Regions from separate parts of the Allobosea sp. P2_B12 genome, predicted to be linked through region 2. Evidence: riboswitches for the same ligand, from Rfam matches in the RefSeq annotation. Region 2 holds a riboswitch; each other region holds the start of a gene.
What was found. Region 2 has a riboswitch for thiamine pyrophosphate ahead of thiC (phosphomethylpyrimidine synthase ThiC). Riboswitches for the same ligand answer to the same signal wherever they lie in the genome.
Positions count from the first base shown of each region.

Region 1: it holds a riboswitch for thiamine pyrophosphate, as region 2 does, so the genes downstream of both, AC1DYU_RS25670 (LuxE/PaaK family acyltransferase) here and thiC (phosphomethylpyrimidine synthase ThiC) in region 2, are expected to answer to the same signal.
Region 3: it holds a riboswitch for thiamine pyrophosphate, as region 2 does, so the genes downstream of both, thiO (glycine oxidase ThiO) here and thiC (phosphomethylpyrimidine synthase ThiC) in region 2, are expected to answer to the same signal.

Region 1 is NZ_JBFUDG010000019.1:22,776-32,071, reverse strand. It holds partial or broken gene AC1DYU_RS25695 (transposase) at 1-77, opposite strand, end outside; gene AC1DYU_RS25690 (hypothetical protein) at 76-315, shown strand; gene AC1DYU_RS25685 (hypothetical protein) at 366-740, shown strand; gene AC1DYU_RS25680 (hypothetical protein) at 957-1,229, opposite strand; gene AC1DYU_RS25675 (hypothetical protein) at 1,263-1,472, opposite strand; TPP riboswitch at 1,603-1,730, shown strand; gene AC1DYU_RS25670 (LuxE/PaaK family acyltransferase) at 1,863-2,912, shown strand; gene AC1DYU_RS25665 (acyl-CoA reductase) at 2,915-4,366, shown strand; gene AC1DYU_RS25660 (ABC transporter ATP-binding protein) at 4,356-5,120, shown strand; gene AC1DYU_RS25655 (ABC transporter permease) at 5,117-5,866, shown strand; gene AC1DYU_RS25650 (ABC transporter substrate-binding protein) at 6,036-6,977, shown strand; gene AC1DYU_RS25645 (SDR family oxidoreductase) at 6,988-7,755, shown strand; gene AC1DYU_RS25640 (xanthine dehydrogenase family protein molybdopterin-binding subunit) at 7,709-9,296, opposite strand, start outside.
Region 2 is NZ_JBFUDG010000005.1:236,985-248,051, forward strand. It holds gene AC1DYU_RS14750 (DUF1127 domain-containing protein) at 1-108, opposite strand, end outside; gene AC1DYU_RS14755 (OmpA family protein) at 1,376-2,461, shown strand; gene AC1DYU_RS14760 (hypothetical protein) at 2,609-2,905, shown strand; gene AC1DYU_RS14765 (hypothetical protein) at 2,994-3,191, shown strand; TPP riboswitch at 3,229-3,332, shown strand; gene thiC (phosphomethylpyrimidine synthase ThiC) at 3,410-5,302, shown strand; gene AC1DYU_RS14775 (hydroxyethylthiazole kinase) at 5,299-6,045, shown strand; gene AC1DYU_RS14780 (M48 family metallopeptidase) at 6,111-6,851, shown strand; gene AC1DYU_RS14785 (multidrug effflux MFS transporter) at 6,928-8,124, shown strand; gene AC1DYU_RS14790 (transglycosylase domain-containing protein) at 8,129-10,276, opposite strand; gene AC1DYU_RS14795 (DoxX family protein) at 10,585-10,983, shown strand.
Region 3 is NZ_JBFUDG010000006.1:110,524-121,590, reverse strand. It holds gene AC1DYU_RS16040 (thiamine phosphate synthase) at 1-148, opposite strand, end outside; gene AC1DYU_RS16035 (thiazole synthase) at 163-951, opposite strand; gene thiS (sulfur carrier protein ThiS) at 954-1,151, opposite strand; gene thiO (glycine oxidase ThiO) at 1,135-2,130, opposite strand; TPP riboswitch at 2,244-2,345, opposite strand; gene AC1DYU_RS16020 (M15 family metallopeptidase) at 2,444-3,148, shown strand; gene AC1DYU_RS16015 (mandelate racemase/muconate lactonizing enzyme family protein) at 3,155-4,273, opposite strand; gene AC1DYU_RS16010 (patatin-like phospholipase family protein) at 4,586-5,707, shown strand; gene AC1DYU_RS16005 (aminotransferase-like domain-containing protein) at 5,886-7,271, opposite strand; gene AC1DYU_RS16000 (hydroxymethylglutaryl-CoA reductase, degradative) at 7,417-8,736, shown strand; gene AC1DYU_RS15995 (ABC transporter substrate-binding protein) at 8,812-10,014, shown strand; gene AC1DYU_RS15990 (branched-chain amino acid ABC transporter permease) at 10,207-11,067, shown strand, end outside.

The sequences.
Region 1 (9,296 bases), on a different contig from region 2:
TCTGCGATCGGCACGCCACTCTCAGCCTGCTTCAAAACGAACGCGATCTGCGCCTCGGTGAACTTCGATGCCTTCATGGAACTCTCCTCGTCCCGATCCCGGGATCATAAGTGGAAAATTCCAGTTCGGACTGGCCGAGTTTTCGGGGAGCACGTCACAGCCTGGGCGGAGGACGCCTATTGGTCGGTCGGCGAGCCTGTCTCAATCCAATGGACCGTCAACCCGGATGGACGCAGCTTCAGCCTGGCCAGTATGAACAGCAACGCGTGGAAGGGGAAGCCTTTCAGCGATCTGTTCGCGGTCATCTACGACTGAACGACCATCACGCTCCAAGCCCAACTCAACTGGATCACAAGAGGCCCAGCATGCGCATGCCCTTCATCCTCGCGGCCTGCCTGGCGGCGTCCACCGCCACGGCGCAAACACCGCGCATCAAATGGCGCCAGATGGACTTTCCTGTAGCAACCCAAGTCAAGGTTCATCTGGACGGCACGGAACATCGGCTGGGCAATCTCAAGCCGTTTTACGACTACGTGAAGGCGTCCGGTTGGTCCTGCACGTTCGACAATGCCGGCGGTCCTCGATCAGGCCCTTCGACGCTGCGCTGCCACGGCAAAATGCTGCCCCAGCCGAATGAGTTCCTTGTTGAGTACCTTCCGGAAATCAACGAGCTCAATTTCGTAGAAGAGACCGGGGGGCTGCTTATCGAGATTTACGGTGAGTATAATTATTCTCGATAGCCATTAGAGGCTCTCCACGAAACCCCTTCGCTGGCTCGACGGCGGGTCACAGGAGTGGTACACACGATCGAAATTCGCGGCTCTCAAGCCATTGATTTTGCTGAATTCTCTGGAAAATTTGGACAATCCCTCCCTGTCCGCCACTTCCCCTATCTTAATCTTACGCCGATTTGCTTCGCTCAGGCTCCGATGGAGCGGCCTGAGCGGCCGGTGACGTCAGACCTTTGGCGGCAGCGATCCGCGATCGAAGACGGGGACTGTGTCGGCCTGGCCTTCGGGGCGTTGACCCGTCGGAATATCCTCGGCCGCGTGACGTACCGCCTCTTCGGATTCCGTCAGGCCGTCGGCCGTATCGTTGGCATCGCTGCCTTCGTCGTGAACATTGGTCTGCGGGCTGGTCTGATGGCTCGCCGCGGCGCCCTCTGCTTCGGCGATGCGACGCCCGTCGTCCTCGACGAGCAGCGTGGGGTTTTCGCGGGTCCTATCCATGTGAGATCTCCCTGGATGGGTGACTGCCCCGGCTCAGTGCGCGGGTACGTTGCTGGCCGGCGTGCCGGATTCGGCGCCGTGCTCGTGCTCCCATGCACGAACCGCGGCGACGAGACCCGCGGCCTCGATCGTTTCTGGCGTGCCGGCCGGCAGGACGCTGGCGGCGCGGATTTTTGCCAGCGCTTCCTGATATTCGTCCTCGCTGGCGATCACGACGAGAGGCACGTCCTGCGGAAGTTCCATGTTTCGTTTCCTTGGCGGGTTTGCTTCGACAACGCGCGTCGCACCCGCAATGTTTCATCGGCGAGCTTTGGCCATGCCCGCGGCGCGGGCGGCCATTCTTGACATCGCCGCATGCGCGCCGTCATGCTGATGGCGTTCCCAGGGGGGCCTCGCTAGGAGGCTGAGATTCCGCCGGTTCGGGCCAAATCCGGACGACGCGGTGACCCTCCGAACCTGATCCGGTTCATACCGGCGTAGGGATGCGGGACATCGGGCGGGCAGCTGCCCCTTTTCCAAACTCGCGCCGAAGGCCGGATTCTCAGGCCCCGTGCAAGGCATGTCGCCGGACCATGGGTGCCTTTCGGGAAGGCGTGGCTGGACGTGACGGAAGCTGAGATCATAGAGGCCTTGTTGGCCTTCATCGACCGCGACGCGGCGAGCGAGGCGGATTTCGAGCGCGTGGCGCTCGACGTCTTCGCCTACCAGTTCGCCCACAACCAGCCCTATCGGCGCTTCGCCATCCAGCGTGGGCGCACCACGCTGACCGTCCGCGACTGGCGCGACATTCCCGCCGTGCCGATCACCGCCTTCAAGGATCTGACGCTGAGCTGCAGCCAGACCGAGAGGGCAGAGCGCGTCTTCATGACGAGCGGCACGACGCAAGGGGGCGTCCGGGGCTGCAGCTATCACCCGACGCTTTCCGTCTACGACCGCTCGATGCTGGTGAATTTCCGCGCGCGCTTGATGAAAGGGCTGGAGCGGATCGAGATGGGCATCCTCTTCCCCGACGAGGAGGCGATGCCGAACTCGTCTCTGGCGCATTATCTGGCGCTGGCGAAGCGGGAGTGCGGAACAGCGGCCAGCGAAGGCTTCATCGGGGCGGATGGTCTCGACCTGGCCCGGCTGATCGCGGCGCTGGAGCGGGCGCAGGCCTCGGGGCAGCCCTATGCGCTGCTCGGCGCGAGCTACAGCTTCGTGCATCTGCTCGATGCGCTGGCGGCGGAAGGGCGGCGCTTTGCCCTGCCCGAGGGAAGCCGCATCCTCGATACCGGCGGATTCAAGGGGCAGTCGCGCGAGATGGGCGCCGATGCGTTCTATGATGCGCTCTCGGACGCGCTCGGCGTGCCGCGCAGCGCCTGCATCAACATGTACGGCATGACCGAGCTCAGCACGCAGTTCTACGATGACGGCAATGCGACCTGCCCGCCGGTGAAGTCCGGGCCGCACTGGATCCGCAGCCGGGTCGTCGATCCCGTGAGCGGGCGGGACCTGCCCGAGGGTTCGACGGGTGTGCTGGTGCATCACGACCTCGCTCATTTCAACTGCGTCTCGGCGATCCTGACCGAGGATGCCGGCATCATGGTCGAAGGCGGCTTCAGGCTGCTCGGCCGCGTTGACGGGGCGGATTCCAGGGGCTGTTCGCTCGCCGTCGCCGAGTTCCTGAAGGCGGCGCGGGGTTAGCCGTGACCGAGTTCGCCGGGCATCTGCCGGGATTGTCGACCGAGGAGGTCGAATGGCGCGTGCTCGACTTTGCCGCCTGGGGCGAGAGCGCGCAGGTCTCCGTGCCGGTGCTCAGCGAGGCGCAGAGCCTCGCGCTGGCCGTCCGTGTTCGGGAGAATGCGCGGGCGTATCTGAAGACGCTCTCCGTCGCGCAGATCGTCGCCACAATCGACAAGGCCGTGGCGCGGCTGCTCGACCGCGACGACCCCTGGCGGCGCAAGGCGGAAGCTGTGCTGCCAATCGTGACCGGATATGATGCCGAGACGGTGCGGCTCGGACTTTCCGGCTATCTCAGGACCTTTCGCGCACCGCAATTGCAGCGCTTCCTCGCCGAGGATTTCGCCAATCCGGGCCTGCTCGACGCTTTCCAGCCGGCGATGAAGGGCGGCTTCACGCGGGCCTATGGGCCGGAGCTGCTGCTGCATATATGGGCCGGCAATGTGCCCGGCCTGCCGCTGTGGAGCCTGATCTCGGGGCTGCTGGTCAAGGCGGGCACGATCGGCAAGGTCGCGAGCGCCGAGCCGCTGCTGGCGGGCTGGTTCGCGAAAGTCCTGGCCGAGATCGACCCGAAGCTTGGCGAGTGCATGGCCATCGTCTGGTGGAAGGGCGGCGATGCGCAGAGCGAGCAGGTCTGGCTGAACGAGGCGGACACGGTCGTTGCGTTCGGCGGAAATGCAGCGCTGGCGGCGATCCGGGATCGCGCGCCGGTGACCGCGCGCTTCTTAGCCCATGGTTACAAGATCGGCTTCGGGCTGGTCTCAGGCGACGCGCTCGACACACGCCGGGCCGGGCCGCTCGCGCGGCTCGTCGCCCATGATGTGATCCGTTACGAGCAGCAGGGTTGCTACGCGCCGCAGATGCTGTTCGTCGAACGCGGCGGCAAGGTTTCACCGCGCGATTTCGCCGAGCAGGTCTCGCGCGAGCTGGCGGGCTTCGCGCGCCGGCATCCGCGCCGGGCGCTGTCGGTGGCGGAGGCCGCCGGCGTCGCCTCCTGGCGGAATGCCGAGGAGATGCGCGCCTTCGACGGGGAGGGCCGGGTCGTGCTCGGCGATGCCGCCGATCCCTGGAGCGTCGTTCTGGTCGAAGAGGCCGAGCCGCTGGCGCCGAGCGGGCTGAACCGCACACTCAAGATCGTTGCCGTCGACAGGCTGGACGATGTCATTCCGTTGATCGTGCCGTTCCGGGCCTTCCTGCAGAGCGCGGCGGTTGCGGCTGCACCCGAGGAATTGTTCCGGATCGCGGCCTTGCTGGGCGAGGCCGGCGTGACGCGGATCTCGGCCTTCGGGCGGATGACCGCGCCCGAAGCCGGCTGGCACAATGACGGGCGCTTCAACCTGCTCGACCTCGTGACGATCACCGAGATCGAGCAATCGGCCGAACTCGCCGCCGAAGGTTTCGCTGATTATGTCGATTGAGCCGGCAAAGGATAGCTTTGTCGCAATCGAGCGGGCGAGTTTCCGCTATGGCGCGGAGCCGGTCATCGTCGACCGCGTCGTCTGGGCGATCCCGCGCGGCGCCTTTCATTGCCTGGTCGGCCGCAGCGGCAGCGGCAAGACCACACTGCTGAAGCTGGCGGCCGGGCTGATTGCGCCGGACCAGGGCAGCGTCCGGATCGATGGCGCGGCACTGACGGGGCCGGGTGCGCGCATCGGATTCGTCTTCCAGCAGCCGACGCTGCTCGATTGGCTCAGCGTCATCGACAATGTGCTCCTGCCGGTGTCGCTGAAGCGCCGGCCGACTGCGCAGGATCGCGACAAGGCCCGGGCCCTGCTCGAACGGGTCGGGCTCGGCGTCTATGGAGAGCGCCATCCGGGACAGCTTTCGGGCGGGCAGCAGAGCCGGGTCGCGGTGGCCCGCGCGCTGATTACGGAACCGGATCTGCTGCTGCTCGACGAGCCCTTCGCGGCGCTCGATGCGCTGACGCGGGAGGAGCTTCAGGATGATCTGCTGGCGCTCTGTGCGCTGCATGCGACGACCGTGCTCTTCGTCACTCATGACATCACCGAGGCCGTCTATCTCGCCGACCGGGTCGCGATCATGGCGGTGGGCCGGCTGCATCACGATCTTTCCATCGACTTGCCGCGCCCGCGCCGGCGCGAGATGCGCTACGCCCAGCCGTTCAACGCGCTTTGCCGGGAGTTACGGCAGGCGATGGACGCAGCGCCATGATGGCCCGCCTCGCCTCGGCCCTCTTGCTGCTTGCCCTGCTCGCCGCATGGGAAGCCTGGTGCCGGCTCGGCGGCGTGCCGGCGCTGATCGTACCGGCGCCGTCCGCTGTCTTCGCGACTTTGTGGAGCGAGATCGTGACCGGGCGTCTTTGGCCGCATCTGCGGATCACCGCCACCGAGATGGCGCTGGGTCTGGCGCTCGGCTGCGCCGTGGGGCTCGGAACCGGCTTCCTGCTGGCTGAGGCCAGCTTCCTGCGCCGGCTGCTGCACCCCTATATCGTCGCCAGCCAGGTCGTGCCCAAGCTCGCGCTCGGGCCGCTCTTCATCGTCTGGTTCGGCTTCGGCATGACGCCGACGGTGGTGATCACCGCGCTGATCTGCTTCTTCCCGCTGATGGAGAACACGCTGACGGGGCTCGCCCAGGTCGATCCGTCCAGGCGCGAACTCTTCCGCATGCTCGGCGCCAGCCGGCTCCAGACGCTGCTGCGGCTGAAGCTGCCGAGCGCCCTGCCGGTCATCCTCGCCGGGCTTCGCGTCGCGGTCGTATTGGCGCTGGTCGGGGCCGTCGTCGGTGAGTTCATTGGCGGCCGGGCCGGGCTCGGCGCCTCGATCATCGCCGCCCAGAGCGTGATGGATTCGAGCCTGATGTTTGCGCTCTTCATCGTGATCACGCTGCTCGGCATGGTCTTCTACCAGGCCGCGCTCCTGGCCGAGCGGCTGCTGCTGCGCCACCATCTGAAAGGATAGGCCGATGTCTTCGATTTGCCGGTTCAGCCCCATGAGCCCTCATCCTGAGGAGGCCCGCAGGGCCGTCTCGAAGGATGCTTTAGGAGGCTCCCGCACCATCTGGAGCATCCTTCGAGACGCCGCTTCGCGGCTCCTCAGGATGAGGGCTTGGGGGATAGCGACCGCTTTCATGGCGATGTTCATCGGCGCGTCTGCCCAAGCCCAGACCCTCGACAAGGTCACCGTCGCGGGCTGGAGCCAGCCGATCAGCGAGATCACCAATCTGCTGGCCGAGCCCGACAAGGGCTTCTTCAAGGCCAAGGGCATCGATCTCGGCTATGTGCCGGGCACCGGCGGGGGCTCGGCGATCCAGACCATGCTGACCGGCCAGGCCGACATCGCCTTCACCGATCCGGCCGCGCTCTATCTCGCGCTCGACAAGGGCGAGAAGCTCGTCGCGATCTACAATATCTATCCGCAGAATGTCTTCAACGTCGTCGCGCCCAAGGCCAACGGCATCAGGGGCCCGGCCGATCTCAAGGGCAAGCGCATCGGCGTCTACAGCCTGTCGAGCGGTACGCGGCAAAACCTGCAGGTGCTGCTGCATCAGGTCGGCCTCACCGAGAAGGATGCGACCATCGAGGTCACCGGGCTGCTCAACTTCGCTCCGCTGATCCAGGGCCAGGTCGATGCCACAGCCGCAACCGATACCGGGCTGCTGGTGGCGAAGTCGAAGGGGCTGGCCGATTTCGACGTCATCGAGGTGAAGGACCATCTCAACCTGCCGAGCGACATCTTCGTCGTGACGCAGGCGACCTATGAGGCGAAGAAGCCGCTGCTAAAGCGCTTCCTCGAAGCCTATCGCGACAGCGCCGCCTGGATGATCGCCAAGCCCGAGGAAGCCGCCAAGGTCGCGGTAACACGGGCGATCAACGGCCGCGACGAGACGCTCAATCTCGAGATCATCAAATTGCGCAACATCTCGACGGTGTCGCCGACGACGGCCGCTAAGGGTCTCGGCCATTTCGATCCGGAGCTGATGCAGAAGGGCGCCGATACCTTCCACACGCTGGGGCTGATCGTGAAGCCGATCGATATCGCGCAGGTCGTGAAGTCGGATTTGATCCCTTGAGGCAATGCCGATGAAATTCCGCGACAAAACCATCCTCGTCACGGGGGCGAGCCGGGGCATCGGCGCCGCGCTCGCAAAAGCATTCGCCGCCGAGGGTGGGCTGGTGATCGTGAATTACCGGCGCAGTGAGGCGGCGGCGCAGGCGGTCGTCGAGGCTTGCCGGGCGGCGGGTGGCAATGCGCTGGCGATCGCGGCCGACGTTACCGTGCCCGACGAGGTCGAGGCGATGGTGGCGCGCATCGGCGAGGAGGCTGGGCGGATCGACGCCGTCGTCAACAACGCCTTTGCGCCTTATGTCTTCGACCCCGACGACCGGGCGCGGTTCTGGGAGACGCCGTGGTCGGCCTATCAGGCGCAAATCGATGGCGCGTTGAAAGCAACCTATCATGTCTGCCAGGCCGTGCTGCCCTTGATGCGGCAGCGGGGCAGGGGGGCGATCGTCAACATGGCGAGCGACCTCGTGGCGCGCCCGAGCATCGCCTATCACGACTACACCACCGCCAAGGCCGCGCTGATCGGCTTCAGCCGCAATCTGGCGACGGAACTCGGACCGCTCGGTATCCGGGTCAATTGCGTCGCGCCCGGCCTGGTTTATCCGACCGACGCCAGCAGAGGGACGCGCGAGGCGGTGAAGGACATGCTGATCGCGCAGACGCCGCTCGGCCGGATCGCGACGCCGGAGGATGTGGCCGGCCCGGTGCTGTTCCTGGCCTCCGACTGGAGCGGCTTCGTCACCGGCCAGACGCTGCATGTCGATGGCGGGCTGGTGATGGCTTAAGGCTTTGAGCTTGCGCATCGCGGATCGCGCGCCAGATCCGGGCGGGGGTGGCCGGCATGTCGAGATGGGTGACGCCGAGCGGGCGCAGCGCGTCGAGCACGGCGTTCATCACCGTCTGCGGCGCGCCGATGCAGCCGGCCTGGCCGGAGCCCTTGACGCCGAGCGGGTTGGCCTTGGTCGGCACCTCGACCATGGCGAGGTCGAAGAATGGCAGGTCGTCGGCGCGAGGCATGGCGTAGTCCATGAAGGTCGCGCTGAGCAACTGCCCGGAATCGGGATCGTAGACCGCCTCCTCCAGCAGCGCCTGGCCGATGCCCTGCGCCAGCCCGCCATGAACCTGGCTTTCGGTCAGCAATGGATTGACCAGCGTGCCGTAATCGTCGACCGCGACATAGCGCTCCAGTGAGATGGCGCCCGTCTCCGGGTCGATCTCGACCTCGGCGACCTGCGCTCCGTTTGGAAAGGTGATGATGTCGCAGACATTGTCGCCATGGCTTTCCAGCCCTGTGCCGGTGCTGTCGAGCACATGCCTTGCCACGGCGAACAGGTCGATCTCGCGCTGCAGTCCGTCCGGCCCAGCCGCGGCATGGAAGCCGCCGTTCTCGAAGGTGAGTTCGTCTGCGCCCACCTGCAGCAACTGCGCCGCGATCGGCTTTGCCTTGGCGATCAGGTCGTCGGCCGCCATCACCAGCGCTGTGCCGCCGAGGTGGAGCGAGCGGGCGCCGCCATGGCCGCCGCCGCGCGGGACGCGGGTCGTGTCGGCCTGGACGAGATTGAACGTCTCGACCGGCAGACCGAGCTTGGCCGACGCGACCTGGGCGAAGGAGGTCTCGTGGCCCTGGCCGTTGGACTGCGTGCCGACCGCCATGTCGATGGTGCCGTCATCGCGCATGCGCAGCCAGGCTTCCTCATTGGGCTGGCCGCGCGAGGTTTCCAGGAAGCAGCCGATGCCGAAGCCGCGCAGCTTGCCGCGCTTCTTCGCCGCGCGCTTACGGGCGGGAAAGCCCGCCCGGTCTGCGGCCAGCAGCACTTGGTCGAGATTTTCGCCAAAGGTGCCGCAGTCGATCGTGGTGCCGAAGGCGGAGCGGTGAGGGAATCTGCGGATGAAGTTGCGCTGGCGCAACTCGGCCGGGTCGATGCGGAGCTTATGGGCCGCCTTTTCGATCAGGCGTTCGATCAGGTAGTTCGCCTCGGGCTTGCCGGCGCCGCGATAGGCATCGATCGGGGCGGTGTTGGTGACGACGCCGCGCACATCCATCGTCATCGCCGGAATGTCGTAGAGCCCGCCCATGGCGGCAGCGGGCGCATTGGTCGAGCTTCCCGGCCCCAGCGAGGAGACATAGGCACCGAGATTGCCGATCGTCTCGACTGCGAGCGCGAGAAAGCGCCCCTTCCGGTCGAGCGCGAGTTTCGCCGTGCTGACATTGTCGCGACTGTGAATACCGCCGGTGAAATCCTCGATGCGCTCGGCGCTCCAGCGCACCGGCCGGCCGAGCTTGCGCGCGGCCCAGAGCACCAGCGCATGTTCGGGATAGGTGACG
Region 2 (11,067 bases):
CCAGTTGGAACGCCTCGGTTCGGCGTTGTCGCCGTCGAAAGGTCCGTTGACCTCGAAGCGGAGCTGGTCGCCGAGCAGGGCCGAGGTCAGGGCCGAGGTGCGGGCCAAGCCGGTTGAGAGGGCGGGAGCAAGAGGCCGGATGCTGGGCCGGACTTTGCACGCCTGCCGCGCCGGCCCGGCGCAGCCCATGCAATCGTCGTCGTGTCTGGAAGCATACATGATGGTGGGTCCTTCGAACGTCGCACGCCCCGGAATGGAGCGTTGCTGTCGGAGGAGGATTTACGGGGCGAGGCGGCGCTTGCCTGTTCCGCGCGGTACAGCCGGAAAGGCGTCCGCCCCCGCCCGGGCGCGATCCCCCCAGGTCTGGCGTGACGCTGGCAAATCAGCAGCAGGGGGGAACCAAGCCCGATTTCCGCCGTTTTTGGTTCAGGACGGGTTCAGCGCATCCGGTGCGTTCTTGCTCGCAGTTGAACAGGAAATGGACATCATGACGCGCAGCAAGAACTGGCTTCTGGTCGGGACCATCCTCCCCGCGGTCGTCCTGTCGCAAGGCGGCTTTGCGGCTCCCGCGACAATACTCCCCCCATCCTTCGAGCTCGCCCAGGCGCCTCCGCCGGCCGATGATCAGCCTGGCCAACCGCGCCGTGAGCGTGCGCCTGGCGGTCCGCGTGCTCCCGGCGCTCCCGCGGCGCCCGGTGCGCCGGCTCCGCGCGCGCCGTCTCCGGCCGGTCCGCCTCCCGCGGTGCAGCGCCCGGCTGCGCCTCCAGCCCCGTCTGCGGCTCCGCCCGCGGCCCCGCGTCCTCCGGTGCCGGCACAGGCTGCGCCACCGCCATCCGCGCCACCCAGCGCCGCGCCAGAGCCCCGGCGCGACCCGCCGATGCCGCGCGCCGCGCCGCCGATCACCGCGCCAGTTGCTCCCGCTCCGGGCCAGCCCGCCGCCCGGCCGATACCCGTGCCGCCCGCGACTGGCGAACCTACTGTCCGTCCGACGCCGCCGCGTCCGCCGGGTGCCGATCCCGCACGCCCGGTTCCCCCGGCCGCGGCTCCCGCCCAGCGCGCACCGCAGCCCGCCCCCGCTCCTTCTGTGCCGGCGGCGCCGCGGAGCACAGCCCCGCAACCCGCGCCGGCTCGGCCCGGCGCCCCGGCCGCGCCGCGCACGGCGCCGGCCCCGGCGCCCCAGACCCAGTCAGCACCCGTGCCGCCGGCCCCGGCGCAGGCCGCTCCTCCGCCAGCAGCGCCGACACAGCCCTCGGCCGCTCCTGCTCCAGCGCCGCAGACCGCACCAGCCGTCCCGCCAGCGGGCAGGGTACCCGGTGCTCCGCCCCCGCCGCGTGACGGCCAGCCTCGCCCTGGCCAGACGCAGGCCGCCCCTCCGGTGGCTCCTGGCACGGCTCCCGGCCAGCCTTCTGCTCCCGCTCCCGCGCTGGCCCCCGGCCAGCCTTCCGCCCCCGGCCAGCCGCCGGCCGCGGACCCGCGTCAGGGCCGCCGCGGCGGTATCGGGCTCGGTGGCGCCGCTGCCATCGGGATCGGTGCCGGCGTGATCGGCGGCATCATGGCGACGCAAGGCGCCAATCGGCTCGAGGATGTGCGCGGCCGCCGCGAGGAGCGGCGCGAAGGCGACGTCACCATCATCCGCGAGCCCGGCCGCACCATCATCCGCGACGACGACCGGACGATCATCCGCCGCGACGAGTCGCAGCGCTTCCGCGATCTCGGCCTGGAAGGCCGCACCGAGCGGCGCGGCGACGAGAACCGCACCGTCTTCGAGCGCGCCGACGGCAGCCGCATCGTCACCGTGACCGACGCCGACGGACGCCTGATCCGGCGCACCCGGCTCGACCGCGAAGGGCGCGAGGTCATCATCATCGACAACACCCGGCGCGACCGGCCAAGCGATCGTTTCTCGGACGAGATCGTCGTGCTCGAACGGCCCGCGCTGCGCATCCCGCGCGAGCGCTACATCGTCGATGCCGAACAGGCCGACCAGGAGCTGATCTACGAGACCATGGTCTCGCCGCCGGTCGCGCCGATCCCGCGACGCTACACGCTCGACGAAGTCCGCTATTCGCCGGATTTGCGCGCCCGGATGCGTAGCGTCGACATCGACACCGTGACCTTCGAGTCGGGCTCCTGGGCTGTCCCGGCCGGTCAGGCGCAGCGCCTGTCGGTCATCGCGGAATCGATCCGCCGGGCGCTGCAGCGCTCTCCGAACGAGGTCTTCCTGGTCGAGGGCCATACCGACGCCGTCGGCCCCGACGTCGACAACCTGTCGCTCTCGGATAGTCGGGCCCAGTCCGTCGCCGAAATCCTGACGAAGGATTTCGGCGTGCCACCTGAGAACCTGACGACGCAGGGCTATGGCGAGCAATATCTCAAGGTCCCGACGCAGGAGGCCGAACGCCAGAACCGTCGCGTCACGCTCCGGCGCATCACGCCGCTGCTGGCCGGCCAGGGCGGCTGATCGGGCAAATCCAGACGACAAGGAAAAGGCCGCCGCGAGGCGGCCTTTTTGATGCCGCACCTGTGGAACCACCAAGGCGCTCGCGTCGTTTCATCCAAAACAAGGCCATTTCGGGCCATGGGGTGAGGATGACAAAGGAGTAAGCCGATGCATGTTCACAGCAACCTGTTGGCCGGTGCCCTGTTGACCGGCATGGTCGCCATCCCGGCCATCGCCACGGCGCAAACCATGGTGGTGGCTCCGTTGCCACCGATGTCTCGCCCGCACATCCCCGCAGCGACGGTCGCCCCCGCGCCTGTAAGGATCGATCCCGATGCAGTCCTTGTCGAAAGCGCCATGGCCCGTGGCCGGATCGAGCGTCGCCAGCAGGCGCACATCGCGCAGCCCCGGCCGGAGCGCGAGGTGCCAATGCCCCGTCCTGTCCAGTCGATCATCGCGCCCTGAGGGCATTGGGCAGAAAGAACGCCTTCGTCGGTCCTGATTTACGATCGCTCAATGTCCTCAGCCTATGCCAGCGGCAGGAGGCGTGTTCATGAGTGATTCCCTAGCCATCGCGCAGAGCTTCGCCGTGGCGCAAGCCACTTCGACGCAGCAGGCTCTGCAGACCGAAATGCTGCGTCAGCAGGCGGCGTCCGACCAGGCAGTCGTCGCTTTGCTGCAGGAAAGTGTCGAACAGGCCCAGGCGAGCTTGCCGGCTGGCCAGGGACAGGCCGTCGACATCACCGCCTGAGGCGGTTGCGTATCGTCATTGACCCGCCTAATCTTCGGATCGTTCCGAGGGGTGCTCGCAAGAGCTGAGATGGCCGTCAGGCCGAACCCATCGAACCTGATCCGGGTCATACCGGCGGAGGGACTGGAACGCGGCGCCGTCATATCTGCGTCCGCATCACAGCGCTTGAACCGCTTCGACGCCGGATCTCCTGACCCTTGAACCAAGGCGGAGATCCCATGAACACCCACACCAAACCTCCAAAAGACAATGCCCGCGCCGCCCGCACTTTCGGCGCGCCGACCGGCGTCACCACCGGGCCGATCATCGGCTCGCGCAAGATCTACGTGCCGACGCCGGAAGACGCCTCGATCCGGGTGCCGTTCCGCGAGGTCGTGCTGACGACCGATTCCGAGCCGGCGGTCCGAATCTATGATCCCTCGGGTCCCTTCACCGAGATCGACGTGACGATCGACCTGAATGCCGGTCTGCCGCAGGTCAGGCGCGGCTGGTTGGCGGCGCGTGGCTTCGACACGGTGCCGGGGCGGGCGGTGACGGCCGCCGACAACGGCAACATCTCGCCCGAGCAGACGGTCCCGGCCTGTCCGGCGGAGCGCCCGGTGCTGACGGCGCGTGCCGGCCAGATGGCGACGCAATACGAATTCGCCCGCGCCGGCATCATCACGCCCGAGATGATCTATGTCGCGCATCGCGAAAATCTCGGCCGCGCCGCGATGCTGGAGGGCGCGCGCGAGCGCCATGCCGATGGCGAGAGCTTCGGCGCCTCGGTGCCGGAGTTCGTCACGCCCGAATTCGTCCGCAGCGAGATCGCGCGCGGACGCGCCATCATCCCGGCCAACATCAACCATCCCGAACTCGAGCCGATGGCGATCGGCCGCAACTTCCTGGTCAAGATCAACGCCAATATCGGCAATTCGGCGGTGACCTCAGGCGCGGCCGAGGAGGTCGAGAAGCTGGTCTGGGCGATCCGCTGGGGCGCCGATACGGTCATGGATTTGTCCACCGGCCGCAACATCCACAACATCCGCTCCTGGATCATGCGCAACTCGCCGGTCCCGATCGGAACGGTGCCGATCTACCAGGCGCTGGAGAAGGTCGGCGGCGATCCGATCAAGCTCGACTGGGAGGTCTTCAAGGACACGCTGATCGAGCAGGCCGAGCAGGGCGTCGACTACTTCACCATCCACGCTGGCGTGCGGCTGCCTTATGTCCCGCTGACGGCCAGCCGCGTCACCGGCATCGTCTCGCGCGGCGGCTCCATCATGGCGCGCTGGTGCCTGGCGCATCACAAGGAGAGCTTCCTCTACGAGCGCTTCGACGAGATCTGCGACATCATGCGCAAATACGATGTCTCGTTCTCGCTCGGCGACGGCCTGCGGCCGGGCTCGATCGCCGACGCCAATGACCGCGCCCAGTTCGCCGAGCTGGAGACGCTGGGCGAACTCACGCAGGTCGCCTGGAAGAAGGGCTGCCAGGTCATGATCGAGGGCCCCGGCCATGTGCCGATGCACAAGATCAAGGAAAACATGGACAAGCAGCTCCGCGAATGCGGCGAGGCGCCCTTCTACACGCTGGGACCGCTGACCACCGACATCGCGCCGGGCTATGACCACATCACCTCGGGCATCGGCGCGGCGATGATCGGCTGGTATGGCTGCGCCATGCTCTGCTACGTCACGCCCAAGGAGCATCTCGGCTTGCCCAACCGCGACGACGTCAAGACCGGCGTCATCACCTACCGGATCGCAGCCCACGCCGCCGATCTCGCCAAGGGGCATCCGGCGGCCAAGATCAGGGACGACGCGGTCAGCCGCGCCCGCTTCGATTTCCGCTGGGAGGACCAGTTCAATCTGGCGCTCGACCCCGATACGGCGCGCAGCTACCACGACGAGACCTTGCCGAAGGACGCTCACAAGGTCGCGCATTTCTGCTCGATGTGCGGGCCGAAATTCTGCTCGATGAAGATCACCCAGGATCTGCGCGCCGAGGTGCTGGCGATGAGCGACAATGAGCGCGCCAATCTCGAAGCTATGGCGAGCGAGGGTATGGCGGTGAAGTCTCAGGAATTCCTCGACAAGGCCGGCAAGTTGTATCTGCCCGCTGCCGAATGAGCCTGACCGCCGGCAGCCTCGGCCTCGATACGAAAACCGTCGCGCGCGTGCTGTCGCGCGTGACGGAGCAGCGGCCGCGCGTGCATTGCCTGACCAACACGGTGGCGCAAAACGTCACCGCCAACATGCTGCTCGCCTTCGGGGCCATCCCCTCGATGGCTGTTCATCCCGACGAGGTCGCGGCGGTGGCGGCGGGCGCCGGCGCGATCCTGATCAATCTCGGCACGATCAGCTCTGAGGGCGAACGCGCCATCCCGAAGCTGCTGGAGGTGGCGCAGGAATACGGCAAGCCGCTGGTCCTCGACCCGGTCTTCGTCGAACTGTCGCCGCTGCGGATGCGGCTGGCCGCGGACATACTGCGCCTGCCCGGCGCCGTCGTACGCGGCAACGCGGCCGAGATGGCGGCGCTCGCGCCGCTGCTCGCCACGACGCCAGGCACGACCCGCATCACCACGGGCGCGATCGACCGGATCGAGGCGCCGTCCGGCCGGTTCGAGATCGCTCACGGCCATCCCTGGATGACGAAGGTCACCGGGCTCGGCTGTGCATCGAGTGCGCTGGTCGCGGCCTGCTGCGCCGTGGAGCCTGATCTAGGACTGGCGGCCGGCGCGGCGCTGACGGCCTTCGGCATTGCCGGCGAGATCGCAGCGCAGCGCAGCGCCGGGCCCGGCAGCTTCGCGATGCATCTCGTCGATGCGCTGGCAACCCTCGACGAAGCGACGCTTGCCGCCCGCATGGGCTGAGCGCGACGCTGCGATCTCGACAAGCCTCTTCCGCATTGGCGACGAATCCCGCACAATCGCGGCCGATGCGGCTCTCTTTGTTCAAGCGCAAGCCCGATCCGGAGCGGATCGAGGTGCCCCATGGCGGCATGCTCTATCCCGTGGCGGTCAAGCGCCGGGCAAGCGCGCGCCGGATGACGCTGCGCGTCTCGCAGGCCACCGGCGAGATCACCCTGACGCTGCCCGAACGCGCCGATTTCGCCACGGGGCGGCTTTTCGCCGAGAATCATGGCGGCTGGATCGCGGCGCGGGTGGCCAAGCGCCCGCTCGGCGTACCCTTCGAGCCCGGCCAGATCGTGCCGTTCCGCGGCAAGCCGCACCGCATCGTGCATTGGTCGAAGGCGCGCGGCGTCACCCATGCGACGGTCGACCAGGACGATCAGCCGATCCTCGCCGTTGCCGGCGAGAGCGCCCATGTCCCGCGCCGGATCAAGGATTTCCTGCGCCGCGCCGCGCTGGAGGATCTGGAGGAGGCGGTGCGCCGGCATACCGCGGCGCTCGGCATCCCCGCCCGCAAGATCACGATCCGCGACACCACCAGCCGCTGGGGCTCATGCTCCTCGCAAGGGCATCTGAACTTCTCCTGGCGGCTGATCCTGGCCCCGCCGCTGGTGCTGGACTATCTCGCCGCCCATGAGGTCGCCCATCTCAAGGAAATGAACCATTCGCACCGGTTCTGGGCCCTGACGCACAAGCTCTGCCCGCGCACGGAAGAAGCCGAGGCCTGGCTCAAGCGCCACGGCGCCGGGCTGCACGCCTTCGGGTAGGCGGCGGCCAAACCTCGACAGTCTGACGGGCTGGGCCTAGACAGCTGCCTGCCGTTCACGCAAGGCCGCCCATCCCATGAAACTCCGCCCCGACACGCTGGCGATGACCGCCGTCCTCGCCATGCTGACGGCGCTCGGCCCGCTCTCGACCGATTTCTACCTGCCCTCCCTGCCAGACATCGTCAGGGTGATGGCAACCGATGTTGCCGGCGCGCAGGCGACGCTCTCCGCCTTCCTGTTCGGCTTCGCCGGCGGCCAGATTCTCTGGGGACCGCTCTCCGACCGACTCGGCCGCAAACCGGTGCTGCTGACGGGGCTCGGCATCTTCATGGCGGCGACGCTAGCCTGCGCCTTTGCGCCCTCGATCGAGGCCCTGACCATCGCCCGCGCGGTTCAGGCCCTTGGCGCGTCGGGCCCGATCGTGCTTGGCCGCGCCATGGTGCGCGATCTCTATGAGGGGGCGCGTGCTGGCCGCGAACTGGCGCGCATGGGCATGATCATGGGGCTGGTGCCGGCGATTGCGCCGGTGCTCGGCGGGGTGCTGCAGCAGGCCTTCGGCTGGCGCTCGACCTTCGTCGCCTCGCTTGGCTTTGCCGCGCTGCTCGCTGCGGTGGTAGGCGTCTTCCTGCCCGAGACCGTCCGGAGCCGCTCGCGCGAGCCGCTCTCCCTCATGGCGATCTTCCGCGGCTTCGGCACATTGCTGGAAAACCGCGCCTTCCGCGTCTATGTCGGGCTGACCGCGCTGGCCTATGGCGGGCTGTTCGCCTTCATCTCCGGCTCGTCCTTCGTGCTGATCGACATCCATGGCCTGACGCCGGTGCAGTACGGGCTGTCCTTCGGCTTCGCCGTGCTCGGCTTTATTCTCGGCACGATCATCGCCCAGCGTCTGGTCGGCAGGCGCGGCATGGACGGCGTCATCGCGCTCGGCGTGCGTTGCCTCGCCGGGGGCGGGCTGACCATGCTGATCTGCGTCGCCAGCGGCTTTGGCGGGCCACTGGGAGTCGTGGTTCCGATGGCGCTTTATGCCTGCGGCGTTGGACTCACCATGCCCCAAGCCCAGGCCTCGGCGATGATGCCGTTCCCGGATCGCGCCGGCGCAGCCTCGTCCTTCACCGGCCTCTGCCAGATGCTGTTCTCGGCCTGTATCGGTCTTCTTGTCGGTCACGCGCTGAAAAGCGGCGCGCTGCCCCTGCCGCTGGTGATGTCGGCGATCGGGGTCGCCGCGCTCGTGCTGTTTAGGGCGAGCGCTACCGTGCGGGCGGCGAAGGGCTGACGGATCAGCCGCCGAACAGCCGTTCCAGGAAGTTCTTCTCCTGCGGCGCCGGCGGGATCCAGGCGCGGTCGCTGTCGGCCGTCTGGGTGTTGGCGGGCGGCCTTCCGCCGGCGACGGGTGCGCCGTTGTCGAAGATCGACTTCGGCGCGCCATGCCAGAGCCCGCCCGGCAGCGGCGCCGGCTGCATTCCGGCATGGGCGGCGCGCATGTATCTGGCCCAGATATCGGCGGGCAGGCCGCTGCCGAAGACGCGCTTCATCGTGCTGTTGTCGTCATTACCGAGCCACACCGAGGTCACCAGCCGTGCCGTGAAGCCGACGAACCAGGCGTCGCGGAAATCCTGCGTCGTGCCGGATTTGCCGCCGACCTCCCAGCCCGCGATGTTGGCCTTGCTGCCGGTGCCGCTGACCATGACCTCATGGAACATGGAATTCATCATCGCCAGTGTCTGCGGCTGCACCACGGCGCCGAAGCCCGTGCCCTTGCGCGCATAGATCACCTTGCCCGAGAGCGACTTCACCTCGCGGATGACATAGGGCAGCACCGCCTGCCCGCCATTGGCGAAGGTGGCATAGGCGGTGGTGAGCTCGACCGGCGTCACTTCGGAGGTGCCCAGCGCCAGCGAGGGGTTGGCCTGCAGCGCCGAGGAGATGCCGAGCCGCTGCGCCGTACGCACCGCCTCGCGGGGCGTCACTTCCTGGTTCAGCTTGACCGCGATCGTGTTGAGCGAATGCGCGAACGCCGTCTGCAGCGTCACCGGGCCGCGATAGGTCCGGCTGTTGTTCTCCGGCGTCCAGCCTTTGATCGTCACCGGCGAATCGTCGCGGATCGTGTCCGGCGTCAGGCCCTGTTCCAGCGCGGTCAGGTAGACGAAGGGCTTGAAGGACGAGCCCGGCTGGCGCTTGGCCGCCGTGGCGCGGTTGAACTGGCTCTTGGTGTAGTCGCGCCCGCCGATCAGCGCGCGGATCGCGCCGTCGGGCGTCATCGAGACCACGGCGCCCTGTCCGACACCCTGCTTGGCGCCTTGCGCATTCAGCGCCTCGACCAGGATCGTCTCGGCGGAGGCCTGCAGCTTCGGGTCGATCGTCGTCAGCACCGTGACGTCGCCCTCGACCGCGCCGATGAAATCGTCGAGCACGTCCATGACGTAGTCGGCGGCATAGTTGACCGAGCCGGCACCAACCCGCTCGGAGGCTTCGGCGGGAGCGACCAGCGCCGTCTTGGCCGAGGCCTGCGAGATCAGCCCCTGATCCGCCATCGCCGCGATCACGAGTTGGGCCCGCTTCTCGGCGGCTTCCGGATTGCGGTTGGGCGCCAGACGCGAGGGGGCCTGCACGAGGCCGGCCAGCATCGCGGCTTCGGCGATCGTGACCGAGCGCGCCGATTTGTTGAAGTAGCGCTGCGCCGCCGCCTCGACGCCATAGGCGCCGGAGCCGAAATAGACCCGGTTGAGATAGAGTTCGAGGATCTGGTCCTTGGAATAGGTCCGCTCCAGCCAGAGCGCCAGGATCGCCTCCTGGATCTTGCGTGCGGCGGTGCGCTCCTGCGTCAGGAACAGGTTCTTGGCGAGCTGCTGGGTCAGCGTCGAGCCGCCCTGGACGCCGCCGCTGCGGCGCAGATTGTTGACCATGGCGCGCGCCAGGCCGACCGGGTCGATGCCGAAGTGATCGTAGAAACGCTTGTCCTCGATCGCCACGAAGGCCTTGGGCAGATAGGGGGGCACCTCGCCGATGGTGATGGTGCGCCCGCCCGTCTCGCCGCGATTGGCGAGCAGCGAGCCATCGGCGGCCAGGATCGCGATGTTGGGCGGCCGCTTCGGCACCGTGAGCTGGTTGATCGGCGGCAACTGCGCGGCGTGATAGGCGACGAGCCCACCAAGCCCGATGGCGCACCACAGGCCGAGCACCATCGTCCAGTAGAACAGGCCGCCGAGGAGGGAGCGGCCCCTGCGTCCACGCCGCCGGCCGCCGCCTCCGCCACCGCGCTTGTCGCGTCGCGGCTGGTTGCGGGATTCCTGGCGCGGTGGAGCGCGATGGCCACGTGCGGGACGGTCGTCATCTGAGAGGCGCATGTCGAAGTCGTCGCGGCTTTCGCCTCGTCCTTGTGCGAAGGAGGGCTCGCGCCGCTCAGCCCGTCTCGTCCGGTCGTTCATCCTGCCCCGTCACGCCGATCGCCGCGTTGATCCTGAACAACACGCGGCAAGGCTCCAGACAGGAGTGAAACATGGCGCTTTTAAGGGGTAGTTAAGCCTCGTGCGCCGCTTCCTGCGAAATCTGGTCGCGGCAACGTGAAGATGTTGCAATCCTGCAAGCTGTGCTCTGCCGCGTCCGCGTATTGCGTCACCTGCGACAATCCGTCATCAGGCTGAAAGAGCTGAAAAACCAAGGAAACGTCCGGACGTTCGGCCATTGGCCCGATCGATCTCCCGATCCGCAATCCGCACCGCAGAAAGAGACCTCAATGTCGGCCTTCAACTCCCTCGCTCGCTACTCTCCCTATGCGCTGGGTGCTCTGCGCATCGTGACGGCGCTGATCTTCATCGCCCATGGCACGCAGAAGCTGTTCGGCTTCCCCGCGCCCCCGGCCTCAGGCCTGCCGGCGATGTTCACCCTGTTCTGGTTCGGCGCGATCCTCGAGGCTTTTGGTGGCCTTGCGATCCTGCTCGGCGTCTTCACCCGCCCGGTCGCCTTCGTCCTGGCCGGCGAGATGGCCTACGCCTACTGGATGTTCCATGCGCCGCGCAGCATGTATCCGCTGCTGAACGGTGGTGATGCGGCGATCCTGTACTGCTTTATTTTCCTCTATCTCGTCTGCGCCGGCGCCGGTGCCTTCAGCATCGACAACCGCAAGAGCTCTTGAGCTTTAAGAGCGCCTGAGCTTTCGATCTCAAGCGGCAACTCTGAATGTGAAAGGCCCGCCATCCTGTCCGGATGGCGGGCCCTT
Region 3 (11,067 bases), on a different contig from region 2:
AAAGCGTCCTGGCCCGGGCGATCTCGCGCGCGGTCTCGGTCTCGGTTTTGTCCTTGATGCGCAACTGCACGAGCTTGATGCCAAGCGGCAGCATGCGCGCGAGCCAGTCGGCGCTGTCGAAGATCGGGTAGAACGGGTCGAGCTTCATGACGGCAGCCTTGCTCATGATAGAAACGCCTTGCCCATGACGGGGGTGGAGGGAGCGGCCATGTCGCGCGCCTCGATCGGCTGCGCTTCAAAGGCCTGACGACCGGCCTCGATCGCGCTGGCGAAAGCCTTGGCCATCAAGGCGGGATCGCCTGCCCTGGCGACGGCCGTGTTGAGCAGGATGCCGTCATAGCCCAGTTCCATGGCATGGGCGGCATGGGAGGGCAGGCCGATGCCGGCATCGACCACGAGCGGGATGCCCGGGAAATGCTGGCGCATGGTGCGCAGGCCATAGGGGTTGTTGAGGCCCCGGCCCGAGCCGATCGGCGCGCCCCAGGGCATCAGCACCTCGCAGCCGGCGTCGAGCAGGCGGCCGCCGACGACGATGTCCTCGGTGGTGTAGGGAAAGACCTCGAAACCGTCGGCGCTGAGGATGCGCGCCGCCTCGATCAGCCCGACGACATCCGGCTGGAGCGTGTCGTCCTCGCCGATCACCTCGAGCTTGATCCAGTTGGTGCCGAAGACCTCGCGCGCCATCTGCGCGGTGGTGACGGCCTCCTTGACGCCGTGACAGCCCGCCGTGTTGGGCAGGACGCGCACGCCGAGCTCCTTGACCAGGGACCAGAAGGCCTGGCCGCAGGCACTCTCCCCGGTCCCGCCCTCTCCGGCCTCCCGCCGCAGGGAGACCGTGACGACCTCGACGCCCGAGGCCCTGACGGCCTCGGCCAGGATCGCCGGAGAGGGATATTGCGCCGTGCCGAGGAAAAGCCGGCTCTTAGGCTCGAAACCGTAGAATGAGGCCATCATCAGCCGCCCTGCATCGGGGCGACGACCTCGATGCGGTCGCCATCCGCAAGCCTGACGCTCTCGCGCAAACGCGAGGCGACGAAATCGCCGTTGACGGCGGTGGCGACGACCTTGCCGGCATAGCCGAGCTCGGCCAGCGCCTGTGCCAACGTATCGGCCACGACCTCGCGCGGCTCGCCGTTAAGCAGCAACGTCATGAAGCATCTCCGGAATACTGGCTGGATCGAGCACCGCATCCGCCGCCAGCCGCGCCATGGCGGGGCTGAGCAGGAAGCCGTGGCGATAGAGCCCGTTGACATGGATCACCCGGCCCCGACGCGTCAGCCTGGGCAGGTTGTCGGGAAAGGCCGGGCGGGCATCGACGCCGATCTCGACGACCTCCGCCTCACCGAAGGACGGATGCAGCGCGTAAGCCGCGCCGAGCAGTTCCAGCATCGAGCGGGCCGAGATGCGACTGCGGTCGGCGCTCTCGATCATGGTCGCGCCAACCATGAAGAGCCCGTCCGCGCGCGGCACGACATAGAGCGGAATGCGCGGATGCAGCAAGCGGATGGGGCGAGCGAGCGTGATATCGCAACTGCGCAACAGCAGCATCTCGCCCTTGACGCCGCGCAGATCGGGCAGTGCATCGCGGGCCGAGAGACCGCGACAGTCGAGCACGATATCGGCGGCAATGTCGGCCGCCCTCGCCTCGCTGCCGAAATGGATCTGCGCGCCGGCCGCCAGCACATGCTGCGACAACCCGGCGAGCGCCTGGCGCGGATCGAGATGCCCCTCGCCTTCGAAGAACAGCCCCTTGCCGAAGCGGCCGGCGAGATCGGGTTCGAGCGCCGCGATCCCCTCGCCATCGAGCTCGACGAAATGCGAGGTGCGCTGGCCGAAGCGTCGGAGTTCGCTGCGGTCGCGGCTCGGTGCCAGGACGAGCGTGCCCTTGCGGACGACGCCCTCGACATGGCGTTCCCACCAGCCAGCAGCCTCCTGCCCGAGGCGGATCACGGGCTCCTCGGCGCTCTCGCCCTCGCACCAGGGCGCGAGCATGCCGCCGGCGAACCAGGAACAGGCCCGCTCGCCCGCGAAGGCGCCGCGCTCATGCAGCGTGACCGTCGCGCCGCGAGCCAGCAACTCGGCCGCGCAGGCGAGACCGACGACGCCGGCACCGATGATGCCGACATGCACGGGTTTGCCTGCGCCGGTCTTCAGGCGCTGGGGCGGCCTCGGCTGTGCGGACGAATCGGACATGCCATTCCCACTTGACCGGGAAGACAACGGCGATGGCGTGCCGAAGACAGCGACGAGCCTGAACCGTTCCCTTCGCCGGCATTACCCGGATCAGGTTCGATGGGTTGGCGATCGAACGCCTCTCAGCCTTGTGGGCACCCCAACGGACGGGTGAGTTGTAGAACTGCCGGCTCGCAGGGGCAAGCCAGTCACTGCGGCCACGCGCCCACGATTGCCGGTCGGGGCTTTTCCCGCGATATCTGCAGGCACGATGAGCCGACATCTCCTGCCCCGCCTTGCCGTACCCGGACTGGCGCTCGTCCTGGGCGGGTCTTGCCTCGCGACGACGCTGCCGCCGGGCTTCGTGCGTCTTGCTGAGGTGAGCAAGGCGATCCGGCAGGAGATCCGCTATGCCGGCGCCGAGAATTTCACCGGGCGGCCGGTGGCGGGCTATGGCGCGCCCGAATGCTGGCTGAAGCAGGAGACCGCCGAGGCGCTGGCGCGGGTCGCAGGCGTGCTGGCGCGCTCGGGCTGGCGGCTTATCGTCTATGACTGCTACCGACCGCAACGCGCCGTCTCGGCTTTCGCCGCCTGGGCGGCTGACGAGACCGACCAGGCCCGCAAGAGCGACTACTATCCGCGCATCGACAAGCGGGAGCTTTTCGCGCTCGGCTATATCGCCGCGACGTCCTCGCATTCGAAGGGCACGGCGGTGGATGCCGGCGCCGAGGCGGTCGACGGTGCCGGCAATGCTTCGGCCCTGGATTTCGGCACGCCCTTCGACCGCTTCGACCCGAGCTCGGCCGGTGCCAGCCGCGAAGTCGGCGAGATGGCAGCCGCCAACCGGCGCAGGTTGGCCGCCGCCTTCAAGGCGCAGGGTTTCGCCGCCTATTCACGCGAATGGTGGCATTTCGGCTTCAAGGGCGCGGCGCGCGCGCCCAGTTACGATGTTCCGATCGCGGCCGAGGCGAAATAGCCGGCGTCAGCTCAGCGATTTGGCGAAGCGTGCGATGGCGTCGGCTGTCGGCGTCGTGCCGGCGCCCGGTTGCTGGGGTTTCAGGAAACAGCCATCGACGACATTGGCCGGCTCGACGAAGGCGTCCTTGATCCAGGGGATGTATTCGAGCACCGGCGTCGCCTGGTGCCAGTAGGCGAGATGGACATGGACCTGGCTCATCTCGCCGGCATGGGGCGCGACCGGCAGGCGGCTGGCGAGCGCGAGATCGGCGACCTGGATGTATTCGGTGATACCGCCGAGCCGGGTCACGTCGGGCTGGACATAATGGATCGCGTCGGCCGTGATGAAGCTGCGGAAAGCGTCGAGCGAGTACAACTGCTCGCCGAGCGCGACGGGGATCGAGGTCGAGCGGGCGAGCGCCGCATGCGAGCCGACATCGTCATACCAGAGCGGCTCCTCGAACCAGAAGATGTCGAGCGGCTCGGCCCGCGCGCAGAAGCGCTTGCAGGTCGGCAGATCCCATTTGCCGTTGCCGTCGATGGCGAGGCTGACATGGGAGCCGACCGCCTGCCGCACCGCTTCCAGACGGCCGATATCGATGCCGGGATCGGCATGGCCGACCTTGACCTTGATGCGGTGAAAGCCATCGCGCTCGACCGCCATTCGGCAGCCATCGACGAGCTGGTCCTTGGGAATCGAGAGCCAGCCGATATCGGTGTTGTAGGCCTCCAGCCTGGGCTTGGTCGCGCCGCCGAGCAGGTGCCAAAGCGGGACGCCGGCCTTCTTCGCCTTGAGATCCCACAGCGCGATATCCACCGCCGCCAGCGCAAGCTGGGTGATGCCGGCGCGGCCGACCCATTGCAGGGCCGGTTGACGGGCAAGCTTCAGCCAGAGCCGGCTGATCTCGGAGGCATCCTCGCCGATCAGCAGCGGGGCGTAGCAGTCGCGGATACAGGATGTGATCAGCCTGTCGGAGGGCAGATCGGCATGGGTGCCGGTGAAGCCGTAGCCCTCCAGCCCATCCTCGGTGACGATCTTGGTGCCGACCACGCCCCAATGGCTGATGCGGTGCGTCGAATCTGCGATCGAACCGCCCGTCACCGGGATGTGCAGGATGAAGGGTTCGATACTGGCGATGCGCATGGTGGTCCTCCCGGCCTCCGCTCGCGGCCAGGGATCGACCGCGACGGCTTGTTGCGACGAGTTCGACCACAGGATGCCAGCCGCTTCAACGGCCGTCGCCGCAGGGGGCGACCTGCCGAAAAGGCCGACCGGACGATGGCGCGTGGCATGCGGCGATCACGGCGACGGATCACTGCGGGTCCATGTTGCTGGTCGATTACAAATTGTAACGCTGCCGTCATGGTTCGGCCGGGAAGCATGTCTCCTATGCGCCGCCGCCTTCAGCGACAACCAAGGCCCGCCACGACAGCCCCTTCAGCGAAAGCGTCGAAGATGAACGCGCTCGAACATGCCGGCCCGGGCGCAGCAGTGACGGTTGGTGCGAGAGGCTTTCGGCTTCTTGCGATCGCCGCGCTGGTCTTCCTGTCGGCCTGCACGCACCGCGACATTGTCCTGAACGCAGATGAGGCCGTCGTCGCGGCAGGTTTCTATGCGTCGTCAGGGAGCCTGCCGGCAGCGACGCCGAAGCCGCTTCGCTCCGGCGGCAGCGACGTTCTAATCCTGACGAGCGGAGGCGCGGACGGCGCCTTCGGCGCAGGCGTCCTCAGCGCCTGGTCTGCCAGTGGAAAGCGGCCCGTCTTCGACGTCGTCGCGGGCGTCTCGACAGGTGCGCTGCAGGCGACGCCGGCCTTCCTGGGCAAGGGCCATGATGGCCTGCTGGAGCAGGTCTATACGACGACGCGGACGCGCGACGTGTTCCGCTCCAACGGCGTCAAGACGATCATCGGCTCGGGTCTGTACGACCCGGCCCCGCTGCGCCGTCTCCTGATGGAATTGATCACCGATGACCTTCTCGACGAGGTCGCTGCCGCGCACAAGGCGGGTCGGCGGCTTTACGTCGTGACGACCGACATGACGCTCGGCAAGTCGGTGTTCTGGGATATGGGCGTGATCGCGACGGCCAGCGAGAACAGGCGGGGCGACTATGTCGATATCCTGATCGCGTCGGTGGCGGTTCCCGGCCTGGTCGAGCCCGTGCATGTCAACGACCGCAGGCGGAACACCAGTTCGCTCCATGGCGACGGCGCCGTGAAGACGCCGACGCCCCTGGAATCCTTCATGTTGCCCGCGAAAGGCGCCGGGCGGGCCCGGGTCTGGGTCATCGCCAACGGGCATGTCAGCCGGGATGCCGCGCTGCGCAGCGACGCCGCGAACACCCTGACGCTGGCGCGCCGGGGCGTGTCGCAACTGATCCGGCAACTGCTCTACAGCTCGGTCCGCGAGGCCGAGGCAAAAGCCGCGCAGACGGGCGCGCGCTTCCAGCTCATCGCGCTGCCGGAAACAACGCCGGAAGCCGTCGACCCCTTCCAGTTCCGGCCGACCGAGATGAAGAGCCTGTTCGAGACAGGCCGTGCGATCGGCGCCCAGACATTTGGCTCGCTGTCGCGGATTTAAAGCTGGCTGCCCCATTCCAGGTGGCGAAGCGCGCCTGACCTGGAAGCGCTTTCCGCTAGGACAGAGCCTGCCTCAGACGGGCGGCAATCGTCGCGGCTGCGATCGCCGTGTTCAGGCGGCGCTGAAGCGTTCGGCGCGTTGACGCATCTGTTCATTTCAACAGCCCTGCATGGCCTGGTCAGGCCAGGCTCTGCTGCAGGAACGCGATCAGGCGCGTGTCGTCGCCATAAGCGATGTTGACCCGCATTCCCGGCCGCGTCTGCTGGCGATCGGGGAAGAAGACCGTGCCGGGCGCGATGAAGATGCCCTGCTCCGAGGCGAGGCGCGCCAGCTCCAGATCGTCAAGGCCGGGCTCGAAATCGGCCCAGAGATAATAGCCGCCGGTCGGGGCTGCGAAGATCGGGAGGCCGAGCCGGTCGAGGTTCTGCAGCGTGCGCGCGGTCGCCCGCTCGATGCGCTCGCGCAGGCGCTTGAGATGGTGCCGGTACTGCCCGCTGGCGATCAGCTCACTGACCATCCGCTCCAGATAGCCAGAGCTGTTGACCACGGTCAGCATCTTCATGTCCGTCAACGCCCGGCTGACGCCTGGGCTGGCGGCGACATAGCCGACGCGCAGGCTGGCCGAGAGCGTTTTCGAGAAGGTGCCGAGATAGATCACGCGTTCGAGCTGGTCGAGCGCCGCCAGGCGCGGCAGGCCCGCCGGCACCGCATCGGCGAAGACATCGTCCTCCACGACGATGAGATCATGCTTCGCCGCGATCTGCAGCAGGCGATGCGCCACCGGCAGCGCGATCGACCCGCCGGTGGGATTATGCGCCACCGATTGCGTGAAGAAGGCTTTTGGCGCGTGCCGGGCGATCTGCAGCGATAGGTCGTCGAGATCGGGACCGTCGGGCAAGCGCTTGACGCCGACGATCTCGACCCGCGCCAGCTTGAGCTTGCCGAAGAGCGGATAATAGCCGGGGCTGTCGACCAGCACCGTGTCGCCCGGCTGCAGCAGATGCCGGATGATCAGGTCGAGGCCATGATTGATGCCGAAGGTGAGCAGGACCTGCTCCGGCGCGACATGCACCCCGCGCTCGGCCAGCATCAGCCCGATCTGCGCCCGTAAGGGGCCATAGCCGAGCGGATCGCCATAGCCATGCTCGATCGGCCGTTCGCCCTTGCCGGTCTTGAGGCGCAGGTGCCGGCCGAGTTCGGAATCCTCGGTCCATGACGCCGGGGGGCGGCCATCCCCGACGCGGACGGGATGGGTCTGGCGCAATTGCTCCCGCAGCAGCGAGACGATGTCGATCGCCTCCGTCATGTGAGCCGGCGGCGCCTCGATCGCGTTGCGGCCGGCGGCCCGGACATAGAAGCCCGAGCCCGGGCGCGCCTCCAGCCGTCCGAGCGCGACCAGACGGTCATAGGCCTCGACCATGGTGTTCTTGGAGACACCATATTCGAGTGCCGCCGCACGCAGCGACGGCATGCGCCGGCCAGGCGGGGACTGACCGGCCTCGATCGCACGGGCGATGCGCGAAATGATGCGGTCTGTGCGGCTGCCTTCGGTGCCATCGTCCATCGCGGCCTCCGATTGTACCAGTCGATCGACTGGTACGCGGAATGGGATCGTACGGGTAATTGTGCCTTGTTCCTCTTGGGCCTTTGCGAGAGCCTGTCAACCAACAAGCAGGCGACAAGCCCCAATGCGGGCGGAGGAAATCCCCATGACGACGGCTGAGGCGCGCGCCGACGATGCGCGATCCGTGAATTCGCGCATCGAGAACTACCGCAACCTGTCGTGCCTGGAGCGGCTCGACCAGGCCGTTGCAGCAGCCGGCCTCTCGGCCAGCGACCGCGCCCTGCTGGCGACGCCTGGAGCGCTGCCGCTGACGCTCGCCAACGGCATGATCGAGAACGTCGTCGGCACCTTCGAGCTGCCACTGGGCATCGCGACGAACTTCACCGTCAACGGCAAGGATTACCTGATCCCGATGGCGGTCGAGGAGCCCTCGGTCGTCGCAGCCGCATCCTACATGGCCCGGATCGCACGCGGCTCGGGTGGCTTCCTGACCTCCAGCAGCCTGCCGATCATGCGCGCGCAGGTGCAGCTCATCGGCATCAGCGATCCCGAGGGCGCGCGCCACAAGCTGCTGTCGGCGCGCGACGAAATCGTCGCGGCCGCCAATGCCCGGGATAAGGTGCTGATCTCGCTCGGCGGCGGCTGCCGCGACATCGAGGTGCATGTCTTCCCGCAGACGCCGCGCGGGCCGATCGTGGTGATGCATCTCCTGGTCGATGTGCGCGACGCGATGGGCGCCAACACCGTCAACACCATGGCCGAGACGGTCGCTCCGATCGTCGAGCGCATCACCGGCGGCACGGTGCGGCTGCGCATCCTGTCGAACCTGGCCGACCTCAGGCTGGCGCGGGCCACGGTGCGCATTCCCGCCGCGGCGCTGGCCACGCCGGAATTCTCAGGGCAACGCATGATCGACGGCATGCTCGACGCCTACACCTTCGCGGCGATCGACCCCTACCGGGCCACGACCCACAACAAGGGCATCATGAACGGTGTCGACCCTGTCGTGGTCGCCACCGGCAATGACTGGCGCGCGATCGAGGCCGGCGCCCATGCCTATGCGGCGCGGGGCGGCCGCTACACCTCGCTGACGACCTGGGAGGTCTCGAAGGACAACGAACTCGTCGGCTCGATCGAGATGCCGATGGCGCTCGGCCTCGTTGGCGGCGCCACCAAGACGCATCCGTTGGCGCAATGGTCGCTGCGGCTGATGGGCGTCGAGACCGCACAGGAACTGGCCGAGATCACCGTTGCCGTCGGCCTCGCCCAGAACATGGCGGCGCTGCGCGCGCTCGCAACCGAAGGCATCCAGCGCGGCCACATGGCGCTGCATGCCCGCAACATCGCCATCGTCGCCGGCGCCGAGGGCGCCGAGATCGAGGCGATCGCGGCCGAACTCGCCCGGACCCATGACGTCCGCGTCGACCGTGCCCGCGAACTTCTCAGCCAGCGCCGCAAGGCCTGACGCCGAGCCATTCCCGCCCATCTGCCTGCCACGACACAAAACCGCGAAAAGCGGATCATCCCCGGAGGAGACACCATGACCACCCTGTTTTCGCGCCGTGCACTCGGCGCCCTGCTCCTCACGACCAGCCTGGCCTTCGCCGCCCCGGCCCTCGCCCAGAACGAGATCAAGATCGGCTACAATGCCGATCAGTCGGCCAGCGGCGTGGCCGAACTCGGCATAGCCGGGCTGTACGGCTTCCAGGCCGCGATCGAGGACGTCAACGCCAAGGGCGGGGTGCTTGGGCGCAAGCTCGTCGGCGTGGTCCGCGACGACATCGCTTCGCCGCCGAAGTCGATCCAGAACATGAACGAGCTGATCGACAGCGAGAAGGTCGCGGCGGTCGTCGGGCCGACCAATTCCGGCAACGCATTGGCCTGGCTGCACATCCCGCAGCAGAAGAAGGTCCCGGTCATCTCCCATGTCGCGACCGCGACCGACATCACGGCGCGCTATCTGAAGGAGCCGCAGAACTACATCTTCCGCGTCTCGATGGTCGATCGCGAGCAGCTCGCCCTGCTCGCCGCCTATGCGATCAAGGCCACCAAGACCAAGAACATCGCCATCGTCGCCGATACGACGGGCTATGGCCAGGCGGCGACCAAGGACCTGCTGGAGATTCTGGCCCTGCACGGCGTCAAGCCGGTGGCGATCGAGAAATTCGGCCCCAAGGACACCGACATGACCTCGCAGCTCGCCAAGGTGAAGGCGGCGGGCGCCGACATGGTGATCTCCGGCTCGCTCGGCGATGCGACCGCGCAGGTTCTGAAGAGCATGGAGAAGATGGACTACTATCCCGGCCTGCTCTCGACCTGGGGCTCGATCAACACGCCGCTGATCAACATCGCCGGACCCAAGCTCGCGGAGAAGACGATCTTCGCGGCCTCGACCACCGAGGATGCCAACGAACGGGCGGTCGCCCTGCACAAGCGGCTGATCGCCAAGCACCCCAACATGCCGGCGTTCGTCTCGGCGGCGCAGGGCTATGATGCGGTGATGCTGATCGCTGCCGCCATCGCCCAGGCCAACAGCACCGATGGCGAGAAGATCCAGCAGGCGCTGGAGAGCCTCGGCAAGGTCCAGGGCATCATCAAGGCCTATGACAAGCCCTTCTCCAAGGAGCAGCACGAGGCGCTCGGTGTCGCCGATTTCCATCTCGCACAGTGGAAGGACGGCCGCGTCGTCAAGGTCGACAACGAGATCGTCAAATCCCTGACGGCGGCCGATCTGAAGCGGTGACGGACACGGCCCGGCAACCATAGGCAATCCGGGAGCCGGCATTCCTCCGGCATGGTCGGGCTTGTCCCGACCATCTACGTCTTCCCTGGTCGAGCCCCATGACCAAGACGTGGATGCTCGCCACAAGGGCGAGCATGACGGCCAGGCTCGACGGACCAAAGGGCCGACGCCGCGACCCGGCATGGAGCAAAGATGACGGCAATCCTTCAGGCGTTGGCGAGCGGACTGGCGCTGGGCGCGATCTACGGCCTGATCGCGCTCGGCTTCAACATCACCTACGCCACGACCAAGACCTTCAATTTCGGCCAGGGCGCCTTCCTGGTGCCCGGCAGCCTGGTCGGCATCTCGCTGCTGCTGCTGGCCGCCGGCAAGCCGCATTGGGGCAATCTCGCGCCCGAAGAGATGACCCTGCTGAGCTATGGCCTGGCGACGCTGGCGAGCGTCGCCATCGTCGGCGCGATCGGCATCGTCCTGTACTACTGTGCGATCAAGCCCTTCGTCGGGGCCGGCGGCCTGAACTGGGTGTTGAGCACGATCGGCTTCGGCATCATCCTGCAGAACGCGGCGCTCGCAGTCTGGGGCCCGGCCTCGATCGCGGTGCCCTCGCCGCTCGGCAACGAGGTCTGGCGCATCGCCGGCGCCGGCATCCGCCCGCAAGAAGTGCTGATCGCGGTCGTCGCGATCTCGGTCATGGTCGGGCTCGACATCGTCATCCGCAAGACCCGCTTCGGCAAGGCGCTGCGCGCCGTCGCCTTCAATCCGCAGGCGGCAGCGATCGTCGGCATCAATGTCGAGAAGGTCGTCATCATCGCCTTCGTGATCTCGTCCTCGCTGGCGGGGCTGGCCGGCATGCTGATCGCGCCGATCACCACGGCCTCGGTCTTCATCGGGCTCGGCGTCGCGCTCAAGGCCTTCTCGGCGGCGATCGTCGGCGGACTGACCAATCCGCGCGGCTGCATGCTCGGCGGTTTCCTGCTCGGCTTGATCGAGGCGCTGGTCGGGCTCTGGCGCGCCGAAATGCGCGAGATCACCATCTTCCTGCTGATCATCATC